DNA from 3 places in the Streptomyces colwelliae genome. Region 3 is predicted to be linked to each of the others. Evidence: riboswitches for the same ligand, from Rfam matches in the RefSeq annotation. Region 3 holds a riboswitch; each other region holds the start of a gene.
What was found. A riboswitch is a leader RNA that binds a small molecule or an ion and turns the genes downstream of it on or off. The one in region 3 is predicted to bind cyclic di-AMP.
Positions count from the first base shown of each region.

Region 1 (9,800 bases), on a different contig from region 3:
GGCCGCGGCCGCCCGGTAGTCGGGGTCGGAGTGGCAGATCGCGCCCCGCGAGCCGAAGGCGAGGCGGACGCCCTCGCGGGTCACCGGGAGCGCGTCAGGGTGCGCGCGGTAGAACCACGCCGGCGGTACGACGGTGGGTGTGCCGAGGTTCACGGATATCCCGGCCGAGTGCAGCAGGCCCATCACCGTGTCGAGCCACGCCCAGTCGTACTCGCCGGGGCGCGGCTCCATGCGGGCCCAGGAGAAGACGCCGAGGGAGACGGCCGTGACCCCGGCCTCCCGCATCAGCCGTACGTCCTCCTCCCAGACCTCCTGCGGCCACTGCTCGGGGTTGTAGTCACCTCCGAAGGTGAGCGGCAGACGGTCGTGCGGGGCGGGGGACGGCATGGGTTCACTCCCGGGGATCGACGACTGAGGCGGCTGAAAACTCAGTGATTCTGTGATCGTGCACATGGATGGTTGCGGCGTCCATCTGTCAGCAACAAGTAGGTAACCCCAGGGTTCATCCATTGACAAGGGTCCGAAACAATTCTCTACTGTGCACGGTCACAGAGCCGTGCGGAGCAGGTGAGACACATCCGAGGCCGGCTCGCACTCAGTCAGGGGAGATGAAGATGTCGATCCACCGCCACCAGTTCAGCAGGCGCAGCATTCTTGCCGGGGCAGCAGCCGTAGGCCTCACGGGCACCCTCGCCGCCTGTGGCGGTTCCGACGACGACTCCGGCGAGAGCAGCGGGCCCGTCAAGCTGACCTACTGGGCCTGGGCGCCGAACATGGAAAAGGTCGCCGCGATCTGGAACAAGAAGAACCCGGACATCACGGTCACCGTCTCCAAGCAGGCCGCCGGCAAGGACATCGTCTCCAAGCTGATCACCGCGAAGAAGGCGGGCAACGCCCCCGACCTCATCCAGGTCGAGTACCAGTCGCTGCCGACGCTGGTCTCGAACGACGTGCTCGCGGACATCTCGAAGTACGCGAAGTCCGCCAAGTCCCAGTTCGCCGAGGGCCTTTGGGGCATGGTCACGCTCGGCACCGACGCGGTCTACGCGATACCGCAGGACTCCGGGCCGCTGATGTTCTTCTACCGCGAGGACCTGTTCAAGAAGCACAATCTGACCGTCCCCGCGACCTGGGACGACTTCGCCAAGACCGCCCGCGCCGCCAAGAAGGCTGTCCCGGACGCCTACTTGACGACGTTCTCTTCCAACGACCCCGGTCTGTTCGCCGGGTTGGCGCAGCAGGCCGGTGCCAAGTGGTGGACCGTGGAGAGCGGCGGCAAGTGGACCGTCGGCATCGACGACGCGGCCACGAAGAAGGTCACCGACTTCTGGGGCGGGCTCGTCCAGGAGGGCGCGATCGACAACCAGCCGATGTACACGCCGGCTTGGAACAACGCCCTGAACAAGGGCACCCACCTCGGCTGGGTCTCCGCCGTGTGGGCGCCCGGTGTGCTGGTCAGCTCGGCCCCCGACACCAAGGGCAAGTGGCGGATGGCGCCGCTGCCGCAGTGGAGCGCGGGCGAGGACGTCACCGGCAGCTGGGGCGGCTCCTCCACCGGCGTCTCCACCGACTCCAAGCACGCCGAGGCCGCGGCCAAGTTCGCGACCTGGCTGAACACCGACGCGGAGGCGCTGGCCGCCCTGGTCAAGGAGGTCGCGATCTACCCGGCGGCCACCAAGGGCCAGTCCGGCTCGGTGCTCACCCCGCCCGCGTTCTTCCCGAACCAGACCGACTTCTACGACACGGCCGCGAAGATCGCCGCCACCACGGCCGCGTCCGCCTGGGGCCCGAACGTGCAGGTCGCCTACGACACCTTCAGCGACGCGTTCGGCACGGCCAGCAAGGCGAAGAAGGCGGCGCAGTTCGACTCGGCCCTGGCCACCATGCAGTCGAAGACCTTCACCGACATGAAGAAGCAGGGCTTCAAGGTGACCGAGGCATGACCAGCACTCCGCTCAAGGGCTCCGACCGGCCGACGGTCGGGCCCTTGGCGGACGGCACCGCCACCTCCGTCCGCCCCCGCCGCCTCCGTCGCCGTGGCCGCAGCGCGCCGTACTGGTTCCTCGTACCGGCCGTGCTCCTGTTCGCCGCCTTCACCGTCGTACCGATCGGGTACGCGGTGTGGCTCAGCCTCCACAAGGTCCAGGTCAAGGGCATCGGCCTCGGCAAGGGCGCCCGCCAGCAGGTCTGGAACGGCCTGGGCAACTACACCGACGTCCTGAACGACTCCGAGTTCGGCCACAGCGTCCTGCGCGCCTTCGGTTACGGCCTGATCGTCATCCCCACGATGCTTGGTCTGGCGCTGGTCTTCGCGCTGATGCTGGACACCCCGCAGGCACGCAGCGCCAAGTTCGCGCGCCTGGCGATCTTCCTGCCGTACGCCGTCCCCGGCATCATCGCCGCACTGATGTGGGGCTTCCTGTACCTGCCGACGGTCAGCCCCTTCTACTACCTGCTGCGCGAGTTCAACCTCCCGCAGCCGGACCTGTTCGACGGCGGCAACCTGTACCTGTCCTTCGCGAACATCGCGGTGTGGGGCGGCACGGGCTTCAACATGATCGTCATCTACACCGCCCTGCGCTCGATCCCGCAGGAGATCTACGAGGCCGCCCGCATCGACGGCGCGTCCGACCTGAAGATCGCCCTGCGGATCAAGATCCCGATCGTGATGCCGTCGCTGGTGCTCACGTTCTTCTTCTCGGTCATCGCCACGCTCCAGGTCTTCACCGAGCCCATGGCGCTGAAGCCGCTGACCAACGGCCTCTCCAGTTCCTGGAGTCCGCTGATGGCCATCTACGACGCCGCCTTCCTCAGGTCGGACATCTACGGCGCCTCCGCCACCGCCGTGGTGCTGGCCCTGGCGACCTTCGCGCTCTCCTTCACGCTGCTGCGCGTCTCCGACCGCTACACCCGGGAGGACCGGGCATGACCCCCCTCACCCTCACCGCCACCGACGCCCGCCCGGCCCTCGGCAAGCCCAAGCGCACCGCCTGGGTGCCCACCCTGGTGCTGATCCTCGGCGCGCTGTACTGCCTGATCCCCGTGGTCTGGGTGGTCATCGCGGCGAGCAAGGGCCGCGGCGAACTGTTCTCCACGTTCACCTTCGCCCCCGGCACCGGCTTCCTCGACAACTTCAAGCAGCTGAGCTCCTACCGGGACGGCATCTACTGGGAGTGGATGCTCAACTCCCTCTTCTACGCGGGCGGCGGCGCCCTGCTGTCGGCCGCGGTCTCGGCCGCCGGCGGCTACGCACTGGGCCGATTCGCCTTCAAGGGCCGGGAGTTCGTCTTCAAGCTGATGCTGGCCGGCGTCCTCGTCCCGAGCATCGTGCTGACCGTCCCCCAGTACCTCCTCCTGTCGAAGCTGGGCCTGGCCGACTCGTACTGGTCGATGCTCCTGCCGTCGATCCTCTCTCCCTACGGCGTCTACCTCGTCCGTATCTACGCGGCCGCCTCCGTGCCCGCCGAACTCCTCGAAGCCGCCCGCATGGACGGCGCGAGCGAGTGGCGGATCTTCTCGCGGATCGCGGTGCCGATGATGATGCCGGGGCTCATCACGGTGTTCCTGTTCCAGTTCGTCGGCATCTGGAACAACTTCCTGCTGCCGTACGTCATGCTCGCGGACGACACCAAGTTCCCGATCACGCTGGGCCTTTACACCCTGCTCAACCAGGGCGCCTCGCAGCCCGCGCTCTACACCCTGGTCATCATGGGCTGCTTCCTCGCGATCCTGCCGCTGATCGCGCTGTTCCTGGTGATCCAGCGCTTCTGGTCCCTGGATCTGCTGAGCGGATCGGTAAAGGCGTGAGGCGCAAGCACTGAGCGAACCCGAAGCCCTACCTCCCCCCACCGCACCCGAACGGGCAGAACGAGGAACATGACCACCAGTCCGAACGGACGCCGCAAACCACCCACCATCCACGACGTGGCCCGGGAGGCAGGGGTCTCCCGGGGGACCGTCTCCCGGTTCCTCAACGGCGGCCACTACGTCTCACCCGCCGCCCGCACCGCGGTGGAGACGGCGATCAGGAAGACGGGCTACGTCGTCAACCGGCACGCCCGCTCCCTGAGCACCGGACGGTCGGACTCGGTGGCGTTCCTCCTCACCGAGCCTCAGGAGAAGTTCTTCGAGGACCCCAACTTCAATGTCCTGCTGCGGGGTTGCACCGAACACCTGGCCCGGCACGACATCCCGCTGCTCCTGATGCTGGCCTCGTCGAAGGACGAACGCCGCCGCCTCACCCGGTACATCACCTCGGGCCACGTGGACGGCGTACTCCTCGTCTCCAACCACAGCGGCGACCCGGTCGCGGCCGAACTCCGGGACGCGGGAATCCCGTTGGTGGCCTGCGGCAAACCGCTCGGCAAAGCCTCCAAGTACAGCTACGTCGCCGCCGCCGACCGCGACGGCGCCCAGGAGATGGTCCGCCACCTCATCGCCGCCGGCCGCCGCCGCATCGCCATGGTCACCGGCCCGCTCGACGCCCCCGGCGGCCCCGACCGCCTGGCGGGTTACCGAGACGTCTTGACGGAGGCAGGCCTCCCGCACGACCCCACCCTGGTGGTCGAGGGCGACTACCGCCGCACGGGCGGCGAGGAAGCGGCCCGCAGACTCCTGGCCCAGGCCCCGGACATAGACGCGGTCTTCGTAGCCTCCGACCTGATGGCCCTCGGCGTCGTCAACACCCTCCAACAATCCGGCCGTTCGGTCCCGGATGACATCGCTGTCGGAGGCTTCGACGACTCGGCGGCGGCCACCTCCATCACCCCGGCCCTCACGACCATGCGCCAGCCCTACGACCGCATCAGCGCCGAGATGGTGAGGATGCTGCTGGCCCAGATCGCCGGCGAGGACACGGCGGGCGTGATTCTGCCTACGGAACTGGTGGTACGGGAGTCGGCATAACGGCCGTAACTGTCAAACCAACCGGAACACGGGTCAACGCATGTGAAGGCAGGAGCCGTCCGGTTCGTGTCGAGTCGGTGGGGCGTTCCATCCGTATTCTCTGATCATGGCCGCACCCCTCGCATATGCACTGATCGCCACCGACCTGGACGGGACGCTGCTGCGCGGCGACGACACACTCTCCGACCGGTCCCTCGCCGCACTGCGGCGGGTGGCGGCGGCGGGTGCCCGGCACCTCGTCGTCACCGGCAGGCCCGCCCCGAGGGTGCGACCGCTCCTCGACGACCTCGGCAGCAGGGGGCTCGCGGTGTGCGGACAGGGCGCGCAGTTGTACGACGCCGGCGCGGACCGTCTGCTCTGGTCGGTCACCCTGGACCGGGAGTTGGCGGAGACCGCGCTCGGCAAGATCGAGGCGGAGGTGGGCCAGGTGTACGCGGCGGTAGACCAGGACGGCGTGGACGGCCTCACCCTGATCGAGCCCGGCTACTTGATGCCGCACCCCACGCTCCCCGCGGTACGGGTAGGCAAGCGGGACGACCTCTGGTGCGAACCCATCAGCAAGGTGCTGCTCCGTCACCCCGCCCTGGAGGACGACGAGTTGGCGTCCACGGCCCGCTCGGTGGTCGGTTCCCTGGCCTCGGTCACCATGTCGGGCCCCGGCACCGTCGAACTCCAGCCACTCGGCATCACCAAGGCAACGGGACTGGCCCTCGCCGCCCGCCACTTGGGCCTGTCCCCGTCCGACACCATCGCCTTCGGCGACATGCCGAACGACATCCCGATGTTCGACTGGGCGGCCCACGGAGTGGCGATGGCCAACGCCCACCCCGAACTCAAGGCGGTAGCCGACGAGGTGACGTCCTCGAACGAGGACGACGGAATCGCCCTGGTACTTGAGAGATTGTTCAGCTAGAACGCCCTGCTTTTAGGGGCGCGGGGAACTGCGCGACCAGCCACGACGGCGCGGCAGTCAAACAAACAACCCGTCGTGGCTGATCCAACGATTTCTAGTAAGCCCCGTACACGTTGTCGATGGAGCCATACACCGCGGCGGCGTAGTTACAAGCAGCGGTGATGTTCGCAACCGGGTCATACGGGTCAAACGAAGTCCCGGCAACGTGATACGCGTTGAACGTCGGGTCGATCACCTGAAGCAACCCCTTCGACGGCGTACCCGCCGCCGCGTTGGAGTCCCAGTTGTTGATCGCGTACTGGTTCCCGGAAGACTCACGGATCACGTTCCGGTAGATCCCGTTGTACGTACCCGGAATCCCCTTCTGCGCCATGATCGCGAGCGACTCCCGAATCCACCCGTCAAGGGTGTTGGGGTACCCGGCAAGCGTGGTCGAGGCGGCGGTGGTCGACGTGGTGGCCGCGGACGCGGTGGTCGCACCGACGACAGGCAGCGCGAGGATCGCGACACCGGTACCGGTGAGAACGGCACGGCGGACGAGGCGGGCGCGGCGGGACTGAGCGGATGCAGGCATGACGAGGTTCCTCTCCGTCGCCTGCGAGGTGAGCTGTCGGGTTCGGGCTGGGAGGTGCCCGGCCACGCCCTGACGGACGTGACTTAACCCCAAGCCGTTCCGGTCATGACGACCGGCCCGGCGGCTTACCTGGTTCCCCCGCTCCTGCCGTGCGAGAAGTTCGTGACTGGGATGCCGGGCGGCGGCAGGATTCGGCGTTCCGCTCGACAGGCCGGGAAACTATGCGAGAGCACATGTCCGGAACAAGTGGCGGAATCACACCTAACCCCTATTGACCTTGGTCTGAGGCGTATGAGGCACTTGATCCTTTGCGTGAGCCAAGGGTCAACTGTCAAATGCCGTAAGGGAAAACGCGGGCAGACCAGGACACAGGGCACGCACAGAAACGCGTGACCCAACTCACGGGAGGATTAAGAACGGCAAATCGGGCATTCATCCTCAACTGGCAGTTCTCGGAATCCTTTTCTCCCATGTGCGGTGGAAGATCACTTCTTCGCCCTCGGTGCAGATGACCTCGTTCGAGGTAATAAATTCCGTTTCGTCGCAAGTAATCTCCGACCGCGTCCGCACGGTCGTGTCCCACCCCAGCTCCGGCCGGTGCAGCCGGATCGACCAGTCCGAGCGGGTGCGGGCCGACAGCGGATCCGACTCGTCGATCGTGTACGTCTCCAACGCGTCCTCGGTGAACTCGAGCCCGTCCGGGTACACGCGCGTGCCGCCGTACCGGGGGTCCACCTCCAGCCGCCACTCGCCCTTCGCGACATCCCGTACGACCAGCCGCTCGGGGCGCGGTTCGTCCAGCGTGGCCGGGTAGTTGACCCCGAGGGGCTCGGCCTCCTCGGGTTCGTCGAACCGGATGTCCTCCGTCAACTCCTGTTCCCGCACCGGGAGTTCGAGCGCGCTCCCCTCCGGGTCCAGCGTGAACCCCGCCGCCGATTCCGGCTGCGGCCAGATCCACGGCCAGTACGCCGACGACACCGCGAGCCGGATGCGGTGCCCGGGCGGGAACGCGTGCCCGATGCCGTTCAGCTCGAAGGTCACGTCCTCGGTGGTGCCCGGCGTCCACGGCACCGCCCGGTCCCGCCCATGCCGCGCCGACAGGTTCAGCACACCCCGGGTGACCAGGGTCGAGGCGCCGTCGGGGGCCACGTCGCACAGCCGGGCGATCACCTGCCCGCGCGGCACCTCACAGGTCAGCCGCAGCCGCACCCTCGGCCGCCCCAGCACCCACGTCTCGGCCGGCACCTCGAACTCGAAGCACGCGGAGCGCGCGTCCTCGTCCCGCTGGTCCGGCGGCAGGTCGGCGTCGTTCCCGAAGGGGAAGAAACGGCCCGCGTCCACGCCCGTGTGCATGGGGGAGCGGACGATCACGGGGGCACCCCGGAGGCCGTACGTCGTCGTCTTCACGTGCGGCGAGGGCCACGCGGGCTCGCCGACCCAACGGCCCGGCAGGGTGTCGTAGACCGTGGCCGGAGGGTGCGAGTCGCTGACGTAGGCGCGGAGGAGGGGGTCCGTCATCACTCCTGTGTCGATGCCCTTGAGGTGCTGATCCCACCAGCGGAGGGTCTCCTGGAGGAAGCCGATCGCGGGGCCCGGCGGCAGGCCGCGGTCCGGGTACTGGTGCGACCACGGGCCGATCAGGCCGCGTACGCGGTCCGGCGGGAGGTGTTCGACGAGCCGTAGGACCGTGTCGCGGTACGGGTCGTGCCAGCCGCCCACCGCGAGGACGGCCGCGTCGATCGCGCCGTAGTCCTCGCAGACGCTGCCGTGCTTCCAGTAGTCGTCGCGGATCTGGTGGGCGAGCCAGGTGTGGATGAACGGGTCGATCTGTTCGAGGCGCTTGAGCCACGTGTCGCGCCAGACGAGGCCCGCGTACTCGGGGTCCGGCGGGCGGGCGACGAAGGCGAGCATGGTGGCCGCCCAGGCGTGCAGGTCGACCGCGAGGGCGGAACCTCCCATGTAGTGCACGTCGTTGTCGTAGCGGTCGTCCGTCGAGCAGACCGTGACGATCGCCTTGAGCGGCTCGGGCGCGAGGGCCGCGATCTGGAGGGAGTTGAAGCCGCCCCAGGAGATGCCGAACATGCCGACCTTGCCCGTGCACCAGGGCTGCGCGGCAAGCCAGTTGACCACTTCTACGCCGTCGGCGAGTTCCTGCGCGTCGTACTCGTCGCCGGGGGCACCCTCACTGTTGCCGTGCCCGCGCACATCGACCCGGACGGAGGCGTAGCCGTGGCCCGCGTACCAGGGGTGGCGCTGGGCGTCGCGGGGCGCCGTCCAGTCGGTCAGGCGGTACGGGAGGTACTCGAGGAGCGCCGGTACGGGTTCGTCCGTCACCGGGCGCCACACGCGCGCGTAGAGGCGTGTTCCGTCGGGCAGCGGGATACGGAGGTCCTCGTGGGCCGTCTCGTAGGGGAAGGAGGTTCGGATGTGCATGACGTGACCCCTGGGGCTCCGTTGGCTTCAGTGGACCGGGTGCATCGTGCGGCGCAGCCACGGCGCGGCGGCCATCACCGCGAGGCCCGCGGCCACCGCGATCGCGCCGTTGACGCCGAAGTAGGCCGGCTTGGAGACGTCGTCGTAGAGCTTCACCGTCTGGGCCTGGATGCCGTTCGCGAGGGCGAGGGACAGGAACCAGAGGGACATGGTCTGGCTGGAGAAGGCGGCCGGGGCGAGCTTCGTCGTGGCCGACATGCCGGAGGTCTCCAGGAGGATGTCGCCGAGGCCGAGCAGGAAGTACGAGCCGACGATCCACCAGGCCGACATCGTGTAGCTGTCGTTCGCGTGCCCGGAGGTCGGCAGGACCATCAGCAGGAACGACAGGCCGCCGAGTACGACGCCGATCGCGATCTTGTTGGAGGCGTGCGGCTGGCTACGGCCCATGCGGACCCAGAGCGCGGCGACCAGGGGCGCGAGCCCGACCTCGAAGGCGCCGAGCGCGCTCGCGTACCAGCTGGCGGGGAAGTCGAAGCCGAGGATGGTCGTCTCGGCGTTCGACGCGGCCAGTAGCATCATCGTCGAATAGGCCTGGAAGAGAATGAAGTTGAAGACCGTGGAGGCCAGGAACAGCACGATGTACGGGCGCAGCCGGCCGCGTTCCTCGGCGCTCACGCGCGGGCTCATGAACATCACCGCGAAGTACACGACCGGCGCGATCACGGAGATGACGGTGAGCAGGTCGACGAAGCGGCCCATCGTCAGCCAGCCGGCGACGGCCAGCCCGGTCGCGAGCACGGCGGCGGCCAGGATGCCTACGACGATCAGTCGCACCGCGCGGCGCAGCGCGTCCGGCGCGAGCGCGAACTCCGCGGTGTTCCTGCGCCCGGCCAGGTGACGGCGGCCCGCGACGTACTGGATGAGCCCGAACGTCATGCCGACCGCGGCCGCCGAGAAACCCCAGTGCCAGCCCTC
Region 1 covers NZ_JBLTJC010000188.1:5,410-15,209, forward strand. The annotation lists gene ACNFOC_RS31875 (beta-galactosidase) at 1-387, opposite strand, end outside; gene ACNFOC_RS31880 (ABC transporter substrate-binding protein) at 609-1,943, shown strand; gene ACNFOC_RS31885 (carbohydrate ABC transporter permease) at 1,940-2,929, shown strand; gene ACNFOC_RS31890 (carbohydrate ABC transporter permease) at 2,926-3,807, shown strand; gene ACNFOC_RS31895 (LacI family DNA-binding transcriptional regulator) at 3,877-4,905, shown strand; gene ACNFOC_RS31900 (HAD family hydrolase) at 5,012-5,818, shown strand; gene ACNFOC_RS31905 (transglycosylase SLT domain-containing protein) at 5,913-6,392, opposite strand; cyclic di-AMP (ydaO/yuaA leader) riboswitch at 6,396-6,567, opposite strand; gene ACNFOC_RS31910 (CocE/NonD family hydrolase) at 6,831-8,825, opposite strand; gene ACNFOC_RS31915 (peptide MFS transporter) at 8,853-9,800, opposite strand, start outside.
Region 1: it holds a riboswitch for cyclic di-AMP, as region 3 does, so the genes downstream of both, ACNFOC_RS31905 (transglycosylase SLT domain-containing protein) here and ACNFOC_RS27015 (M23 family metallopeptidase) in region 3, are expected to answer to the same signal.

Region 2 (9,800 bases), on a different contig from region 3:
CGGCTGGACGTACTGGCAGGCCGGGGCGCCCGGCCGCGGCATGCAGTCGCTGCGCGTACGCATCCCGCACGGCTCCCAGGGCGACATCGTGCGCGTGCACCCCGGCGAGGAGTGGCTGCACGTCCTCAAGGGCCGGCTGCGCCTGCGCCTCGGGGACACCGCGCACCTCCTCGCGCCGGGTGACAGCGCGCACTTCGACTCGCTCACCCCGCACCGCCTCGCCGCCGCCGACGAGTCCGGTGTCGAGGTCCTGTTCGTCCACACCCTGCTGCAGAGCCCCACGGCCACCCTGTGCCTGGGCCCGATCACCGGAGAGACGCCATGAGCGGCAACAACATCGAGGACAAGTTCCCGCGCGCCCTGTGGGTACGGCTCATCATCTACATCGCCGTCGGCCACGTTTTCGCGGCCTTCATCTACCTGCTGTTCTCCGTGGGCGCCAAGTAGCCCGCCGCAGCGGCCAGTTCAGTCGATTCAGTCGAGCAGGCGCTCGCGCAGCAGCTCCCGGGTCTCCGGGGTGATCCCCAACCCCTGCTCCAGATAGGCGTCCACACCGCCCCAGGTCTCCTCGACGGTCTCGAAGGCCGCCGTCAGATACTCGGCGCGGGCGTCGAAGAGGGGGCTGAGGAGCTCCATCACCTCGGGGGAGTAGGCCGAGGCGGCGGAGCCGCTGCGACGCACCTTGTAGCGGCGGTGCTTCGCGTTCGACTCCAGGTAGTCGGCCACGATCGCCTCGCGCTCCACGCCCACGGCGAGCAGCGTCACGGCTATCGACAGGCCCGCGCGGTCCTTGCCCGCCGCGCAGTGCATCAGCGCGGGAACACTGTCCTGAGCGAGCGCGTGCAGAACCTGGGAGTGCTCGGCGGTGCGCTCCGTGACGATCGTGCGGTACGAGGCGATCATCCGGTTCGCGCCCTTGTCGCCGCCGAGAATCTCACGCAGCTGGTCCATCTCGCCGTCGCGGACCATTTTCCAGAACTCGGAGCCGTCCGCCGGGTCGGACAGCGGCAGATTCACATTGCGCACGCCGGGCAGCTCGACGTCGGGACCCTCCAGCTTCTGGTCCGACGCGTTGCGGAAGTCGAAGATCGTGTGCAGCCCGAGGGAGGCGAGGAACACCGCGTCCTCGTCCGTCGCGTGCGCGAGGTGGCCGCTGCGGAACAGCACCCCGTGCCGCACCCGCCGTCCGTCCGCCGTCGGAAGTCCGCCCACGTCCCGGAAATTGCGCACTCCGGACAACTCCGGCTCGGTCGACGGAATCTGCTGCGTCACGAGGACTCCTCCCACTCGGCCCGACGACGCGGCTCACCGGCGGGCACGTTCACGACGATACGACATGGGTTCGGGAGGCAATGAGTTGTCCACAGGCGTTGCCTCACAGGCCCCCGGCCATTGATGATGTTGGCGCTTGAGCGGACTTGTTCGAATCTGTGAGGAACCTGATGCTGGAGATCGCCGAGAACGGCCGTACGTGGGTGCTGTCGGGCCCCACGAGCAGCTACGCCGTCCATCTCACCGAGGACGACGAGCTGCTCCACCTGCACTGGGGCCCCGCGATCGGACTCGCCGACGCCGAGGAACTCGCCGCCCGCCCGCTGCCCGTCGGCTCCTCCTTCGAGTCCCCGCTCGACGGCCGCGAGGAGTACCCCGTAGAGGGCGGCCCCCGCTTCGCACGCCCCGCCCTGTCCGTGCGCACGCCAGAGCGCCGCGGCACGGAATGGACCTTCGAGCGGTACGACACCGAGGGCGACGAACTGCGGCTGCGCTTCCGGGACACCGGCCTTGCGATCACGCTGCACTACCGGACGCGTGGCGACGTCGTAGAGCGCTGGACGACGCTGGACAACGACGGGGCCGAGGCGCTGGAGCTGCTGCGCGCCGACTCCGCCGTGTGGACGCTGCCCGAGCGTGAGGGGTGGCAGCTGTCGCAGTTGCACGGGCGGTGGGCCGCCGAGTCGCGGCTGGTGCGTTCCGACCTCACCTACGGTGAGAAGGTCATCGGCAGTCGGCGCGGCCACACCGGGCACCAGCACCTGCCCTGGGTCGCCCTCGACACCGACGCGACCGAGGAGCGCGGCGAGGTCTACGGCTGTGCACTCGGCTGGTCGGGGTCCTGGCGGATCGCCGTGGCCCAACTCCCGGACGCGCGCGTGCAGATCACCGGCGGCGCCGGGTACGACGACTCCGGGCTGCTGCTCCTGGCGCCGGGGGAGTCCTTCACGACCCCCGTCTTCGCCGGACTGTGGAGCGACGCCGGGTTCGGCGGCGCCAGCCGCACCTGGCACGCCTACCAGCGGACGTATGTCATCCCGGACGCGGACCAGGACCGGCCGGTGCTCTACAACTCCTGGGAGGCCACGCAGTTCGACATCTCCGAGGAGCAGCAGGAGACGCTCGCGCGGCGCGCGGCGGCTGTCGGGGTCGAGCTGTTCGTGGTCGACGACGGCTGGTTCGGGAAGCGCACCAGCGACCGTGCCGGGCTCGGTGACTGGACCCCCAACCCGGACCGCTTCCCCGCCGGCCTCAAGCCCCTCGCCGACCGTGTCCACGCGCTGGGCATGCAGTTCGGCATCTGGGTCGAGCCCGAGATGGTCAACGCGGACAGCGACCTGTACCGCGCGCACCCCGACTGGGTGCAGTACCAAGAGGGGCGAAAGCGGACGGAGTTCCGCAATCAGCTCGTCCTCAACCTGGCCCGCGAGGACGTCCAGGAGTACCTCTGGGAGCAGCTCGACGGGCTGCTCTCCAGTGCGCCGATCGACTACGTGAAGTGGGACTTCAACCGCTGCTTCACGGATGCCGGGTGGCCCGGTGACGCCTATCCGCAGCGCCTCTGGGTCGACCACGTGCGCGCCCTGTATGCCCTGTTCGACCGGTTGCGGGCTGCCCACCCGGGAGTTGCCTTCGAGTCGTGCTCGGGCGGCGGCGGCCGGATCGACCTCGGCATCATGAGCCGCACGGACCAGGTGTGGACCTCGGACAACACCGACCCGCTCGACCGGCTCGCCATCCAGCACGGCTTCAGCCAGATCCACCCCGCGCGCGTGATGGCCGCCTGGGTCACCGACAGCCCGAACACCCAGCTCAACGACCGGGTCAGCAGCCTGCGTTTCCGGTTCGTGAGCGCCATGGCCGGAGTGCTCGGGGTGGGCGGCGACCTCTCGGAGTGGACCGAGGAGGAACTTGCCGAGGCCCGCCGGTGGGTGGACCTCTACAAGGAGATCCGGCCGCTCGTCCAGCACGGCGACCTCCACCGGCTGCGCCCGCCGCGCGGCGGACTGAGTGCCGTGCAGTACGTGCGCGGCGATGAGACCGTCGTCCTCGCCCTGCTCCAGGCGCAGCACTACGGCGAGCCGCTGCCGGCGCTCCGGCTGCGCGGGCTCGACCCGACGGCATCGTACGAATGCCTCGAAACGGGCGAAGTGCACCGGGGTGCCGTCCTGTTGCACCACGGGCTGCGGACCGGGCTGCGCGGTGACCTTGATGCGACGGTTCTCCGCCTCCGTCGCATCTGATCCCTCTGTCCCAATTGCTGCCTTCGTTCCAACTCGCTCTGGAATAAAGGAACCTGAGAGTTGCGTACGTGAGCAGCGTCATATTCGTGACCGTGCGTCGTTCGTCATGTTCACGTAATTGGCGTGCTTTTGCAGGGGAATTGAGGGGTTGAGTCCCGGGGGAATTCACGGAGGGTGACTGTGAATTCCCACAGGGACTCGCAAGGAACGCAAATCCGTGGAACCTCCTGCTTGTCCCTTTGCGTCTTCCTCGCTTACGTTCGCCACCAATCCGGACGGACGCCCAATCCTGCCGCCGACCGGACTCCGCACACACCCACCCGTATGCGGCAGGAGCGGGGGACCCGCAGGTAAGACGCCTGTTCCGGTCTCCGGAACGGGCTTGGGGTTTAGTCGCGACCAGCGCGCGGCCGGGCATCTCCAGCCCGCACCCGACAGCTCACCTCGCAGGCGCCGGAGAGGAATTCGTCATGCCCGCGAAGGGTAAGCACCGCCGCCCGAAGTCCCAGCGTTTCTCTCGCTCGATGGCCGTAGCCGGAACCGGCGGCGCCGCGCTCGCTCTTCCGCTCATGGGGGCCACCGGCGCCCATGCCGCGACCACGACTTCCGCTCCGGAAAAGGCAGTTCAGTCCGTTCCGGCGACCGAGAAGACGGTCACGGAGCAGGCTGCCGCGAAGACCGTCTCGAAGTCCTCGGGCGTCAAGACGTATTCGGTGAAGGCCGGCGACTGGCTCGCGAAGATCGCCGAGGAGCAGGACGTCACCGGCGGCTGGAAGAAGATCTACCAGGACAACCGCGAGGTCATCGGCGGCGACCCGTCGCTGATCCACCCGGGCCTGAAGCTCTCCCTCGGCGAGAAGGCCTCCACGGGCGGGACGAGCGGGACGGACACGACCAAGTCGTCCAACTCCTCCAAGTCGACCGGCTCTTCGTCTTCTTCGTCCTCGTCGTCCTCTTCCTCCTCGAAGAGCACTTCGGCTTCGCAGAGCGACGACAGCACGAGCACCTCCACCGGCTACACCCTCCCCGTGACCGGCGCCACCATCGGCACCGGCTACCACGTCGCGGGCAGCATGTGGTCCAGCGGCTACCACACCGGCGTCGACTTCGTCGTCCCGACCGGCACCACCATCAAGGCGGTCGCGGCGGGCACGGTCGTCTCCGCGTCCTACGACGGCGCGTACGGCAACGAGGTCGTCATCCGGCACGCGGACGGCGAGTACTCGCAGTACGCCCACATGTCGCAGCTGTCCGTCTCGGCCGGCCAGACCGTGACCGAGGGCCAGCAGATAGGCCTCTCCGGCGCGACCGGCAACGTGACCGGCCCGCACCTGCACTTCGAGATCCGGACCACGCCGTACTACGGCTCGGACGTGGACCCGGTCGCCTACCTCCGCTCGCACGGCGTCACCGTCGGCTGACACCAGGCCCCGACACCTGCCACACACCATCGAAGGCCGGACCCAGATCCTTGGGTCCGGCCTTCGGGCACAGCAGTTCCGGGGTCAACGCCCCTGATCAGAGACTTATTCCGACTTTGGACAACCCTTTACGAGTGGCTTATCTCACCGTCCGTCAACCCCTAATTACGATCGCGTAGGTCACACCCCAGGGTGAATTATGGTTGCCGTGGCTAACGATTCGAAGAGTGACAACAGATCAGTGATCGGGTCGTACGTGGCGGTGGGGGACAGCTTCACCGAGGGCGTCGGCGACCCAGGGCCCGACGGGGCGATGGTCGGCTGGGCCGACCGGTTCGCGGTACTGCTCGCGGACCGGCGGCCCGAGGGCGACTTCGAGTACGCCAACCTCGCGGTGCGCGGCAAGCTGCTCGACCAGATCGTGGCCGACCAGCTCACCCGGGCCAAGGAGATCGGCCCGGACCTGGTCTCCTTCTGCGCCGGCGGCAACGACATCATCCGTCCCGGTACCGACCCCGACGAGGTCGCCGAGCGCTTCGAACGCGCGGTCGCCGACCTCACCGGAGCCGTCGGCACCGTCATGGTGACGACCGGCTTCGACACCCGCGGCGTCCCCGTGCTCAAGCATCTGCGCGGCAAGATCGCCACCTACAACGGACATGTGCGGGCCATCGCCGACCGCTATGGCTGCCCGGTGCTCGACCTGTGGTCCCTGAAGACGGTTCAGGACCGGCGGGCCTGGGACGGCGACCGGCTCCACCTCTCTCCCGAGGGGCACACGCGCGTGGCGCTCCGCGCCGGTCAGGTCCTCGGTGTCGAGGTTCCGGCCGACCCGGACCAGCCCTGGCCGCCGCTGCCGCCGCGCGGCCCGCTCGACATCCGGCGCGACGACGTGCACTGGGCGCGCGAGTACCTGGTGCCGTGGATCGGACGCCGGCTCCGGGGCGAGTCCTCGGGAGACCACGTCGAGGCGAAGGGCGCGCTGTCTCCGGACGACATCAAGATGCGGATCGAGCGGGTGGCCTGAAGGGGTGAGCGGGTTACCGGGTCACAGGGTGGCGGGTGCGGTCGCCGCGCCAGGGGTGCTACGTCGTCGTACGTCCCGGTGCGGTCGGTCCGCCCTGCTCCACCGGTGAGGTGACCGCGCGGGAGTGGTGTACGGCGGTGGACGGACCGGGGTGCTGACATGACCCCGAACCTTCCCCGGCTGCCGGAAGGGTCCCGCCCGCATGCCCGCACCCACCCGTAGACCCGATCGATCCGCACGCGCACGCGTGGCCGTGCCGTTGCCCGCGCCGTCGCCGCGCTCGCCGTCGCCCTCCTCGCCGTAGGCCTCCCCGCGCTCGCCGCGTCCCCGGCGACCGCGGCGCGCCCAGCCCCGCCACGGTCACCGTCACCGGCGTGGGCAGTGCGACGGCCCGGCCCGACCTCGCGGTGATCGGCGCCGGGGTCGAGACCTTCGCCAAGACCCCGCAGGCGGCGCTGGATGCCCAGAACAAGGCGACGGACGTGCTGCTCACCGCCGTACGCCGACACGGGGTCGCGGAGCGCGACATCCGCACCGAGAGCCTGTCGCTGAGTCCCGTCACCGAGTACCAGAACGGGGTCTCGCACCTGGCCGGCTACCAGGCCGCGCAGTCCTTCTCCGTGAAGGTCCGCGACCTCGCCGCCACGGGGCGGATCCTCCAGGCGATCACCGACGCGACGGGTGCGGCGGGCCGTATCAACTCCGTTGCCTTCGACGTCACCGAACCGGCCCCGTCGCATCGCGACGCACGCGCCGCCGCGCACGAGGACGCTCACTCGAAGGCCCTCCAGTACGCGCACCTCAGCGGACACCGGCTCGGCCGGCTGGTCTCGCTCACCGATGACACGGCCGACGTGTCGCGGCCTGTCCCGGTGGCCGCGGACCTGCCCGCGGGGGTCGCGTCGGGTGTGCCCGTCGCGCCGGGTGGGATCCGCGCCACGGTCACGGTCACCGCGGTCTACGAACTGAACTGAGTGTCGAACTGAACTGAGTGTCTACGGGGGGACGGTTCAGGGGGCGGTCAACGCGGCCCGGTCGAGACCCAGTTCGCGGGCGAGCGCCTCGTCGACCCACTCCAGGGCCCGCGCCCGCGACACCGCGCCCGCGTACGCCGTCATCTGTACGGCGAGGCCGTCCAGGAGGGCCGTGAGGCGCAGGGCCGTGGTGGCCGGGTCCGGGCAGTGGAACTCGCCCGCGGTCACTCCCTCGGCGACGACCTCCGCGAGTGCCTGCTTCCACTGCCGGTCGAGATCGCGCGTGACGTCCAGGAGGGCGGGTTCGCGCAGCGCCGCGGCCCAGCCCTCGATCCACAGCCGCCAGCCCTTGGCCTGCCCGGTCGGCGCGTACCAGCGCACCGCGGCCCGCAGCCTGCGTAGTGCGGTCGTACGGCGGCCGAGCAGCTTGCGCAGATGCGCGAGATCGTCCTCGGCGGCGAAGGTGAACGCGGCGGCAACCAGCTTCTCCTTGGTCGAGAAGTAATAGAGCACCAGCGCGTTGCTCACCCCGAGCGCCGAGGCGACGTCGGCGATCCTGACCGCCGCCACGCCCCGCGCCTCGATCTGCTCGACGGCGGCCCGCAGCAACTCCGTCCGCCGCTCCGCCACGCTCAACCGCACTCTCGCCACGCGGTCACCCTAATCCGTTGCCCATAGGGGTGCCGTCCCGTACGTCACCGGTACCAGCCGAACCGTTCCGCGATGACCGGCAGCCGGTCCGCGACGATCGCGTGCGCGGCGGCGCGCGGTGTCGTGCCGTCGGCCTCCGCGCGGGCCAGCATCCGGTCGATCAGGGCACGCATCGAACGCCGGGTGTGCGCGAACGCCTCGTCCGCGTCGGCGCCGATGTCGCCGAACAGGGTCCACCACCACCAGGCGTTCGTCCCGGAGTTCACGACCACGTCCGGCAGCACGGTGACCCCGCGCGCGGAGAGCAGTTCCTCCGCCTCGGGCAGTACGGGCATGTTGGCCGCCTCGACGATCCAGCGGGCGGTGATCCCCTGCTGGTTCGCGGTGTCGATCGCGTACGACACCGCCGCCGGAACCAGCACCTCCGCCTCGATGGACAGCCAGTCCTCGCCGGGCAGTTCACGGTCGTCGGGGCGCAGCGCGGAACGGTCCACGGTGCCGTAGGTGTCCCGGGCCGCGAGCAGCGCGTCCACGTCGAGTCCGGCCGGGTTCGCGATTGTGCCCTTGATGTCGGCGACGGCGACGATCGTCAGCCCCGCGCGCGTGAGGAACCGTGCCGTGGCCCCGCCCATCGTGCCCAGGCCCTGCACGGCGACCCGTGTCCCCGCGTACGGCACGCCCGCCCGGTCCAGCGCCGCGAGCACCGACTCGGCGACCCCGCAGCCGCCGACCAACTCGTCCAGACCGATGCCGTCCACCTCGACCGCGAAGGCGTCCGCCAGCCGCCGCCGCGCCTCCGTCTCGTCGTCGAGCAGCGGATACACGGCCTGGATCGACGACACGAGCCCCGCCTCCGTAGCGGCCCGGTCGACCAGGTCCTGGGTGAGCCCGAGGTCCTCACCCGTCGTCCAGAAGCTCTCGATGTACGGGCGCATGGCGCGCAGATAGCGCACGAGGAGGCCGTACGACACCGGGTCCTGGGGGTCGCAGTCGATGCCGCCCTTGGCGCCGCCCAGGGGGACGTAACGGCCCTCCGGGTCGTAGTGCAGCGCCTCTTTCATGGTCATGCCCCGGGCGAGCCCGGCCACCTCGTCGAGCGTGCAGCCCGGCCGCATCCGCAGTCCGCCGCTGGACACGCCGCGCACCAGCCGGTCGACGACCAGGAAGCCCTGGCGGCCGGTGACGTGGTCGGTCCAGGTGAGCGACATCAAGGGGGCGGTCATGGGGCTCCTCGGGGCGCCGGCCGACAGGGCGGGTACGGGCGGGTCGAGTACGGAAGTCCGTACCGGACGGCAGGTGATGAACGGCATGCGATGAACGGTAGATACTGAACGGCGAGTCAGTATCGGAAGTGGCGCCGCGTCCTGTCAACGGAACGTCGAATTCCGTGCCGCGGTGTCAACCTCCGGCGCGGAACTTTGGTCTTTCCTTGGAAACCGGCCCCGGTGACGCCGATGCATCGGCGTTGTCACAGGGGTCGACCATAATGGAAAGCCTGAACGACCCGACCTGGAGGCATCGTGACCGGATTCCGTACGCTGAGCTCCGGGCTCCGCGCGCTGCAGCCCGCTGCCTTCGGCGCGGACCCGAGCGGCGAGCGCCTGGCGCGCATCCGTAGATCGCCCCACTTCAAGGACGGGGTCTTCCAGAACCCCGGGGGCAATACGAACGTCCGCCCGTCCGGCGGCACGATGCGCGAGATGGGGAAGTCCTACCTCGACAAGGAGCAGCGCGCCCGCCGCGCCCCCGACGGCACGCTGCCGGTGCACGCCACCACCCTCGCCGACCTGGCCAGGCCCGCCGCGACCGGGCTGCGGCTGACCTGGATGGGGCACTCCAGCGTGCTGGCGGAGATCGACGGCCACCGGGTCCTCTTCGACCCGGTCTGGGGCGAGCGCTGCTCCCCGTTCCCGTTCGCCGGACCCAAGCGGCTGCACCCGGTGCCCCTGCCGATCGCCGCGCTCGGCCCGGTCGACGTCGTGGTCATCTCGCACGACCACTACGACCACCTGGACATGCCCACGATCAAGGCGCTGGCCGACACGGACACCCTGTTCGCCGTGCCGCTGGGCGTCGGCGCCCACCTGGAGCACTGGGGCGTGTCGCCCGACCGGCTGCGCGAGCTGGACTGGCACGAGGAGACCAAGGTCGGCGGCCTCACCCTGACCGCCACCCCGGCCCGCCACTTCTGCGGCCGCGGTCTGCGCAACAC
Region 2 covers NZ_JBLTJC010000060.1:3,821-13,620, reverse strand. The annotation lists gene ACNFOC_RS15235 (helix-turn-helix domain-containing protein) at 1-325, shown strand, start outside; gene ACNFOC_RS15230 (DUF6126 family protein) at 322-447, shown strand; gene ACNFOC_RS15225 (tyrosine-protein phosphatase) at 475-1,272, opposite strand; gene ACNFOC_RS15220 (alpha-galactosidase) at 1,443-3,515, shown strand; cyclic di-AMP (ydaO/yuaA leader) riboswitch at 3,819-3,981, shown strand; gene ACNFOC_RS15215 (M23 family metallopeptidase) at 3,986-4,936, shown strand; gene ACNFOC_RS15210 (SGNH/GDSL hydrolase family protein) at 5,178-5,963, shown strand; gene ACNFOC_RS15205 (SIMPL domain-containing protein) at 6,338-6,937, shown strand; gene ACNFOC_RS15200 (TetR/AcrR family transcriptional regulator) at 6,974-7,588, opposite strand; gene ACNFOC_RS15195 (glutamate dehydrogenase) at 7,633-8,811, opposite strand; gene ACNFOC_RS15190 (MBL fold metallo-hydrolase) at 9,109-9,800, shown strand, end outside.
Region 2: it holds a riboswitch for cyclic di-AMP, as region 3 does, so the genes downstream of both, ACNFOC_RS15215 (M23 family metallopeptidase) here and ACNFOC_RS27015 (M23 family metallopeptidase) in region 3, are expected to answer to the same signal.

Region 3 (9,800 bases):
CGACACGCGCGCACTTCACATAGCCGCGGTCGGGGCGCAGGCCCATCTCGTCCATCTGGTAGACGATCCGTCGGTGGACCGGCTTCAGGCCGTCCCGGGCGTCCGGCAGGGCTCGGGAGTAGATGACCGAGTACGCGTACTCAAGGTAGGAGCCCTGCATCTCGTCGACGACGTCGATGTCGAGGATCCGCTCCTCGAACGAGTCGTCGGGCGGCGGGGTCTTCGTGCTGCGGCGGGCCATCGCTGCCGGCTCCTCTTTTCTGGTCGCTCGCCTGGGGGTCGCTCCCCTTCGGCTCACTCTTGCTGAAGCGTGAACGGGGTCTTGACGTGAACCATTGTGGACCGCGGCACTGACAACGCGGACCAGGACCCGGCGTTGCCCGCTCGGGTCCGTCGCCGGCGGCTGCCGCGTGAGTCCACGTGTGCGACTGCCCGCAGGCTACGCGATCTCGCTCTGGGCGTACGTCCGCCGGGAACTTCGCCGACGGTCCGCACGCTTGCATACAGTGGCGGGACGAGCAGGATTTCTGCGGTTCCAGCCAGAGAATCCGCGATCGAAGGGACGTACATGCCCATGGGTCACACGGCCACCGCCGAGGCAGGGTCCGGCGGTCTGACAGCGACCGAACACCGCTTGGCCAACGGTCTGCGCGTGGTCCTCTCCGAGGACCACCTGACCCCGGTCGCGGCGGTGTGCCTCTGGTACGACGTCGGTTCCCGCCACGAGGTCAAGGGGCGTACCGGCCTGGCTCACCTCTTCGAGCACCTGATGTTCCAGGGCTCCGGACAGGTGAAGGGCAACGGCCACTTCGAACTGGTGCAGGGCGCGGGCGGTTCGCTCAACGGCACCACCAGCTTCGAGCGCACGAACTACTTCGAGACCATGCCCACCCACCAGTTGGAGCTCGCGCTCTGGCTGGAGGCCGACCGCATGGGCTCGCTTCTGGCCGCCCTGGACGAAGAGTCCATGGAGAACCAGCGGGACGTCGTCAAGAACGAGCGCCGCCAGCGCTACGACAACGTGCCCTACGGGACCGCGTTCGAGAAGCTGACCGCCCTCGCCTACCCGGAGGGCCACCCCTACCACCACACGCCGATCGGCTCGATGGCGGACCTGGACGCGGCCACCCTGGAGGACGCGCGCGCGTTCTTCCGCACCTACTACGCGCCCAACAACGCGGTCCTGTCCGTGGTCGGCGACATCGACCCCGAGCAGACGCTCGCCTGGATCGAGAAGTACTTCGGGTCCATCGCTTCGCACGACGGCAAGCCCGAGCCCCGCGACGGCACGCTGCCCGAGGTGATCGGCGGGCAACTGCGCGAGGTCGTCGAGGAAGAGGTCCCGGCGCGCGCCCTGATGTGCGCCTACCGCCTGCCGAACGACGGCACGCGCGAGTCCGACGCGGCCGACCTCGCCCTCACCATCCTCGGCGGCGGCGAGTCCTCGCTCCTCTACAACCGCCTTGTACGGCGCGACCGTACGGCCGTTGCGGCGGGCTTCGGCCTGCTGCGGCTGGCCGGAGCGCCCTCCTTGGGGTGGCTGGACGTCAAGACGTCCGGGGACGTCGAGGTGCCCGTCATCGAGGCCGCCATCGACGAGGAGCTCGCCCGGTTCGCCGAGGAGGGCCCCACGGCCGAGGAAATGGAGCGCGCCCAGGCCCAGTTGGAGCGCGAGTGGCTGGACCGTCTCGGCACGGTCGCGGGCCGCGCGGACGAACTGTGCCGGTACGCCGTCCTGTTCGGCGACCCGCAGCTCGCCCTGACCGCCGTACAGCGCGTCCTGGACGTGACGGCGGAGGAGGTGCAGGTGGTCGCCAAGGCCCGACTGCGCCCCGACAACCGCGCGGTGCTCGTGTACGAGCCCATCGCGGACGAGGATGACGAAGCAGAAGCCGGCGACGAGAACGAGGAGGCGGCCAAGTGACCGAGCTCGCCACGATGGAATTCCACCCGCAGCCCCAGGCCGGCGAGGCCAGGCCGTGGGCCTTCCCGGCCCCGGAGCGCGGGACGCTCGGCAACGGCCTGACCGTGCTGCGCTGCCACCGCCCCGGCCAGCAGGTCGTCGCCGTCGAGGTGCTCCTGGACGCGCCCCTGGAGGCCGAACCGGCCGGCCTGGACGGTGTCGCCACGATCACCGCGCGGGCCTTCTCCGAGGGCACCGACAAGCACTCCGCCGAAGAGTTCGCCGCCGAGCTGGAGCGCTCCGGCGCCACCCTCGACGCACACGCCGACCACCCCGGGCTGCGCCTGAGCCTGGAGGTCCCGGCCTCGCGTCTGGCCAAGGGGCTCGGTCTGCTGTCGGACGCGCTGCGGGCGCCCGCCTTCGCGGACAGCGAGGTCGAGCGGCTGGTCCGCAACCGCCTCGACGAGATCCCGCACGAGACGGCCAACCCGTCCCGCCGCGCGGCCAAGGAGCTCTCCAAGGAGCTGTTCCCGGCGACCTCGCGCATGTCGCGCCCGCGCCAGGGCACCGAGGAGACCGTCCAGAAGATCGACTCCGGGGCCGTACGCGCCTTCTACGACCGGCACGTCCGCCCCGCGACGGCCACCGTCGTGGTCGTCGGCGACCTCACCGGCATCGACCTGGACGCGCTGCTCGCCGACACCCTGGGCTCGTGGACGGGCTCCACCGCCCAGCCGCGTCCCGTGCCGCCGGTGACCGCCGACGACACCGGGCGGGTCGTGATCGTGCACCGTCCCGGCGCCGTCCAGACGCAGCTGCTCATCGGCCGCGTCGGCGCCGACCGGCACGACCGCGTGTGGCCCGCGCAGGTGCTCGGCACGTACTGCCTCGGCGGCACCCTCACCTCCCGCCTGGACCGCGTCCTGCGCGAGGAGAAGGGCTACACCTACGGTGTGCGGGCGTTCGGCCAGGTGCTGCGTTCGGCACCCGACGGCACGGGCGCCTCGATGCTCGCCATCAGCGGCTCCGTGGACACCCCGAACACCGGTCCCGCGCTGGACGACCTGTGGACCGTGCTGCGCAAGCTCGCCGAGGGCGGACTCACCGACCCCGAGCGGGACATCGCCGTACAGAACCTCGTCGGGGTGGCGCCGCTCAAGTACGAGACCGCCGCGGCCGTCGCCAGCACGCTGGCCGACCAGGTCGAGCAGTACCTGCCCGACGACTACCAGGCGACGCTGTACCAGCAGCTCGCCGCGACCGGCACCGTGGAGGCCACCGCGGCGGTCGTGAACGCCTTCCCGGTGGACCGTCTGGTGACGATCCTGGTCGGCGACGCGGAGCAGATCAAGGAGCCCGTCGAGGCTCTCGGCATCGGCGAAGTGACCGTCGTCCCGGCCGAGTAGACGACAAGTAGAGAGCCGATCGGCGGCACGCGCGTGTGGGGGCCCTGGTGACTGAAGAGTCATCAGGGCCCCCTAATGTCCGAATTGGGGGAGAGGTTGCCTGTCTGCCCTGTGGCATGTGCAACAAAAACCGTGATCCGTTTGGGGATTGAAAGTTGCCCCCCTTAGCGTCGGTCCGGCTGTCCGTCAGGCACCGCGCCGCACTCGTGGCACCGGACAGTCATCGCCGAGTCCCCGTACGGCGCGAGCCAGGGGAGCCGGGGACCCACAAGTGTCCCTGGGGTGAATCGGACGCCCGCGCCCAGCGAGGGGGTCCGTAGGAGACCTTCCTGCTCCGAACCCGTCAGCTAACCCGGTAGGCGAGAAGGAAGGAAAGGACCAGCCACTCCATGGCGTTCACCCGCGCCACCGGGAAGCACCGTCGCCCGAGCCGGACCCATCGCACCACCGTTCGTGTCGCGAGTGTCGCGGCCCTCACCACCACCGGCGTCGTCGGTACCCTCGCGAGCGCCCCCGCGTTCGCCGCGGAGCCCGCCCCCGAACAGACCGGTCTCACCCCCGTCGTCGCCATGGGCGACTCCGTGGCCGAGAAGATCGACGCCCAGGCCGTCGCCCAGCAGCAGGCCGCCGCTGAAACGCTGGCCAGGGAGACCGCCCGGGCCAAGGCCGCCGCGCAGGCCAAGGCGGAGCGCGAGGCCGAGGTACGCGCCGCCCGCGCGGCCGAGCGCAAGAGGCTCAACACCTTCGTCGCACCGGTCACCGGCTCGTACGTCTCCACCGGCTACAAGACCGGCGGCTCCCTGTGGTCCTCCGGTGCCCACACCGGCATCGACTTCCACGCCTCGACCGGCACCTCCGTGCACGCGGTCGGCTCCGGCACCGTCGTCGAGGCCGGCTGGGGAGGCTCGTACGGCAACCAGGTCGTGATCAAGATGGCCGACGGCATGTACACCATGTACGGCCACCTGTCGTCCATCGGTGTCTCCGTCGGCCAGACGGTCACCCCGGGCGAGCAGATAGGCCTCTCCGGGGCGACAGGCAACGTCACCGGACCGCACCTCCACTTCGAGGCCCGCACGACCGCCGAGTACGGCTCCGACGTCGACCCCGTCGCCTACCTCCGCAAGCACGGCGTGAACGTCTGACGACACGGCGCCGCACTTCCCGAAGCCCTGGCTCGCCGGCCGGGGCTTTCGGCGTTTCCGGAGCCCTCCTGTCCAAAAAATATCCATGGATTCCGGCCCGCCATCGGAAATTCCCGCTCATTGCAATAGAGTCACGGAACACACGTCAATCGTCGACGTTTCACGGGGATTAAGGCGGAGGTCGGACATGCGTATTCCGGCGCACTCGGTATGCACGGCGATCCGGGACGACATCGTCGCCGGTGTCTACGAGCGCGGCAGCCGTCTCACGGAGGAACTCCTCGCGCGCCGGTACGGGGTCTCGCGCGTCCCCGTCCGGGAGGCCTTGCGCACGCTGGAGGCCGAGGGGTTCGTGGTGACCCGGCGGCACGCGGGCGCGTGCGTCGCGGAACCGACCGAGCAGGAGGCCGCCGACCTGCTGGAGATGCGGATGCTGCTGGAGCCGCTCGGCGCCTCGCGGGCCGCCCAGCGGCGCACCGAGGCCCACCTCAAGGTGCTGCGCGGCCTCGTCAGGCTGGGCCAGGAGCGCGCCAGGAGGGGCAACAGCGAGGATCTGCGCTCCCTGGGCAGCTGGTTCCACGAGACGCTGGCACAGGCCTCCGGGAGCCCCGCGCTGACCTCGATGCTGACCCAGCTGCGGCACAAGATCGCCTGGATGTACGCGGTGGACGCACCGGCCAACCCCGTGGAGTCCTGGGCCGAGCACGGGGCCATCGTGGACGCGGTGGCGCGCGGCGACGGCGAGCGCGCGCGGGCGATCACCGCCCTGCACACCGAGCGCGCGGGCACCGCGCACCGGCTGCGCTTTCCCGGCGGCGCGAACGGCACGGAGCGTGTGAGGACTTCGCAACCTCCCGTAAACATGTCGGGTCTGCGGCATTAACACGGGCGCCGTATACAAAGAGAGGTAATTCGCGGGGGATTATTTATGCTGCCCGTAAGTGGAAATTACGAAGGGCTCGCCCGGTAATTCGGACGAGCCCTTCGAGGTTGCGGTGGATCGTTTTTGGGCGAAAAGCACCGCGACCGTCAATTGCGGGGTTGTCAGACGGTCTCGGGGAGTTCTTCAAGGCCCTCCGCGACCAGCTTCGCCAGGCGGTCGAGGGCCGCGTCGGCGCCCTCGGCCTCGGAGGCGAGGACGATCTCCTCGCCGCCCTGGGCGCCCAGGCCCAGGACCGCGAGCATGGAGGCCGCGTTGACGGGGTTGCCGTCGGCCTTGGCGATCGTCACGGGGATACCCGAGGCCGTGGTGGCCCGGACGAAGATGGAGGCGGGGCGGGCGTGAAGGCCCTCCGCCCAGCCGACGTTGACGCGGCGCTCAGCCATGTGATGCTGCCCTTCAGAGTCTCAGGGTTGTCTAGACCAGTTTCCCACACGTGAAGCGAGCCCGGACCGGTCCCGTGGACCGTCCGGAGCGAGTCGTCGGACCGCGGCCTCGGCCCGACTTCCCCTTGCTGTTTTCTCCCACAGACTGCCTCGCGCCGTTGTCAGACGCGAGCCGTACGCTGGGGCCCATGCAGACCTCGTCGGACCGGCACGAGTACCCCGCCCACTGGGAAGCCGACGTGGTGCTGCGCGACGGGGGTACCGCGCGCGTCAGGCCCATCACCGTCGACGACGCCGAGCGCCTGGTCAGCTTCTACGAGCAGGTCTCCGACGAGTCGAAGTACTACCGCTTCTTCGCGCCGTATCCTCGCCTGTCCGCCAAGGATGTCCACCGCTTCACGCACCACGACTTTGTGGACCGGGTGGGACTCGCGGCCACCGTCGGCGGCGAGTTCATCGCCACCGTACGCTATGACCGCATTAGTGCCGACGGGCGTGTCGCCTCCGCCCCCGCCGACGAGGCCGAGGTCGCCTTCCTCGTGCAGGACGCGCACCAGGGGAGGGGCGTCGCCTCCGCCCTCCTGGAGCACATCGCGGCCGTCGCCCGCGAGCGCGGCATCCGCCGCTTCGCCGCCGAGGTGCTGCCCGCCAACAACAAGATGATCAAGGTGTTCACGGACGCCGGCTACACCCAGAAGCGCAGCTTCGAGGACGGCGTCGTACGCCTGGAGTTTGACCTCGAACCCACTGATCGGTCCCTCGCCGTGCAGCGCGCGCGGGAGCAGCGCGCCGAAGCGCGGTCCGTACGACGGCTGTTGGTGCCCGGCTCGGTCGCCGTCGTCGGCGTGGGCCGCACGCCCGGAGGAGTGGGCCGCAGCGTTCTCGACAACATCAGGGACGCCGGGTTCACCGGCGGCCTGTACGCCGTGAACAAGGCATTCCCCGAGGAGCGGAAGGACCTCGACGGGGTGCCGGCGTACCGCTCGGTCCGCGACATCGAAGGCCCCGTGGACCTCGCGGTCGTCGCCGTCCCCGTCGAGCACGTCCCCGAAGTCGTCACCGAGTGCGGCGAACACGGGGTGCAGGGGCTCGTCGTCGTCACCGCCGGGTACGCCGAGAGCGGCCCCGAGGGACGCGAGCGCCAGCGCGAACTCGTGCGCCACGCGCGCACGTACGGCATGCGCATCATCGGGCCGAACGCCTTCGGGGTCATCAACACCGCGGCCGACGTACGGCTGAACGCGTCCCTCGCGCCCGAGATGCCGCGCCCCGGACGCATCGGACTGTTCGCGCAGTCCGGCGCCATCGGCATCGCCTTGCTCTCCCGGCTGCACCGGCGCGGCGGCGGGGTCACCGGAGTCACCGGCGTGTCCACGTTCGTGTCGTCAGGCAACCGCGCGGACGTGTCCGGAAACGACGTCCTTCAGTACTGGTACGACGATCCCGACACCGACGTCGCCCTCATGTACCTGGAGTCCATCGGCAACCCCCGCAAGTTCACCCGCCTCGCCCGGCGCACGGCGGCGGCGAAACCGCTGGTCGTGGTCCAGGGCGCCGGATCCGCCCCCCAGGGACACGCGGTACGGGCGACGCGGCTGCCGCACGCGACCGTGTCCGCGCTGCTGCGCCAGGCCGGGGTCATCCGCGTCGAGACGATCACCGAACTGGTCGACACGGGGCTGCTGCTCGCGCGCCAGCCGTTGCCCGGCGGTCCGCGCGTGGCGATCGTCGGGAACTCCGAGTCGCTCGGGCTGCTGACCTACGACGCGTGCCTCTCCGAGGGGCTGCGGCCGCTCGCTCCGCTGGATCTGACCACGGCGGCAACGGCGGGGGACTTCCATCGGGCGCTGTCGGAGGCGTTGGCCGACGAGGCGTGCGACGCGGTGGTCGTGACCGCGATACCCGCGGTGGGGGAGGGGCCGGCCGAGGACGCGGCGTTGGCGGAGGCGCTGCGCTCCGCCGCGGCGGCGGTTCCGGGGAAGCCGGTACTGGTGGTGCACGTCGAACTCGGCGGGCTGGCCGAGGCGTTGTCCGCCGCGATGAGCACGGCGCCACAGGTCGCTTCCAGGGCGCCCGGTGCCGACGGAGGCGCCGACCGGTCCCGCCCTGCGGAAGGACCACCCCGACGGAGCACCGCGGAACCGGAGCGGGCCGCCACCGCGACGCCCGCCCCCGAAGGCGGCGGCCTCATCCCCGCCTTCCCCGCCGCCGAGCGCGCCGTCCGCGCCCTCGCCGAAGCCGTGAAGTACGCGCAGTGGCGGCGCGAGGCCACCGACCCCGGCCGGGTGCCCGAGTTCGAGGACATCGACGAGAAGGGCTCCGCCGGACTGATCGGCGGGCTGCTCGCGCGCGGGCAGGGCCTCACCCTCGGCGCCGACGAGACGTGCGAACTGCTCGGCAAGTACGGCGTCGACGTCCACCGCGCGCTGCCCGCGCCCACCCCCGACGCCGCCGCCGAGGCCGCCCGCACCCTCGGCTACCCGGTCGCCCTCAAGGCCACCGCCCCGCACCTGCGCCACCGGGCCGACCTGGGCGGCGTACGCCTGGACCTCGCGGACGAGGACCAACTGCGGCGGGCGTACGCCGAGTTGGGCGAGCTGTTCGGGAAGCCGGAGGAACTGCGGCCGGTGGTGCAGCGGATGGCGCCGCGCGGGGTCGACACCGTCGTACGGGCCGTCATCGATCCGGCGGCGGGGGCCGTGCTGTCGTTCGGGCTCGCCGGAGCCGCCTCGCAGCTGCTCGGGGACACCGCGCACCGGCTGATTCCGGTCACGGACCGGGAGGCCGGTTCGCTGGTGCGGTCGATCCGGACGGCGCCGCTCCTGTTCGGCTGGCGCGGCTCCACGCCGGTCGACACGCCTGCCCTGGAGGAGCTGATGCTGCGGGTGTCGCGGCTGGTCGACGATCACCCCGAGGTCGTCGCCGTGACCCTGGAGCCGGTCGTCGTGGCCGCGCACGGCCTGAGCGTGCTCGGCGCCTCCGTCCGCCTGGCCCCGCCACCCGCCCGCGACGACCTCGGCCCGAGGACGCTTCCCGTGTACTGACGGCCGCTTCCCCCGTACCGATCCCGTGTCCTGGTACCGGTCCCGTGTACTGAGACGGCTGTGACGAGACAGTGCTCGGCGGTGCCTCGCAGTCAGTGCGCCACCGTAGGATGGACGTCATGGCCAAGACCAGTACGACGACCCAGGGGCTGCGTGCGGCGATCGAGCGCAGCGGCTACTACCCGGCCCTCGTGGCCGAGGCGGTGGAGGCCGCCGTGGGCGGCGAGCCGATCCGGTCGTTCCTGGTCCACCAGGAGACCACGTTCGACCAGAACGAGGTGCGCCGCCACGTGACCGTGCTCGTCCTCACCGGCAACCGCTTCATCGTCAGCCACACCGACGAGCAGGCCGCCGACAGCACCTCCCCGACGCCGTACGCCACGACGTCCACGGAGTCCGTGAAGCTCGGCCGGATCTCGTCCGTGGTGCTCAGCCGCGTGGTCGCCAACCCGGAGTCGTACACGCCCGGCACGCTGCCCCGCGAGGTCGTCCTGACCATCGGCTGGGGTGCCGTCGCCCGGATCGACCTGGAGCCGGCCGCCTGTGGTGACCCCAACTGCGAGGCCGACCACGGCTACACGGGCAACTCGACGGCGGACGACCTGAGCCTGCGCGTCAGCGAGGCCGGCGACGGCCCGGAGACTGTGCAGCAGACCCTCGCCTTCGCGCAGTCCCTCTCCGAGGCGACCGCGGACGTACCGCGATAATGGCGCAGCCAGCCACCTGGGACCACCCCGAGCCCCTCGCCGTCGAGTCCGCGCCCGTCCCCGAGTACGGCTCCGGCTCCCTCGCCGACCTGCTGCCCACGCTGGCCGCGGGCATGGGCGTACCCGGTACGACCGCGGCGATCCCGGAGCTGACGGCGGCCGACCGCAACTGCGTCTTCCTGATCGACGGCCTCGGCTGGGAGCAGATCAAGGACCACGCCGACGAGGCGCCCTACCTGTACGCGCTCCTCGGCAGCTCGCGCGGCGGC
Region 3 covers NZ_JBLTJC010000141.1:3,384-13,183, forward strand. The annotation lists gene ACNFOC_RS27000 (DNA gyrase/topoisomerase IV subunit A) at 1-241, opposite strand, end outside; gene ACNFOC_RS27005 (M16 family metallopeptidase) at 569-1,924, shown strand; gene ACNFOC_RS27010 (M16 family metallopeptidase) at 1,921-3,309, shown strand; cyclic di-AMP (ydaO/yuaA leader) riboswitch at 3,524-3,685, shown strand; gene ACNFOC_RS27015 (M23 family metallopeptidase) at 3,699-4,454, shown strand; gene ACNFOC_RS27020 (GntR family transcriptional regulator) at 4,642-5,337, shown strand; gene ACNFOC_RS27025 (HPr family phosphocarrier protein) at 5,499-5,780, opposite strand; gene ACNFOC_RS27030 (bifunctional acetate--CoA ligase family protein/GNAT family N-acetyltransferase) at 5,969-8,824, shown strand; gene ACNFOC_RS27035 (DUF5998 family protein) at 8,935-9,531, shown strand; gene ACNFOC_RS27040 (alkaline phosphatase family protein) at 9,531-9,800, shown strand, end outside.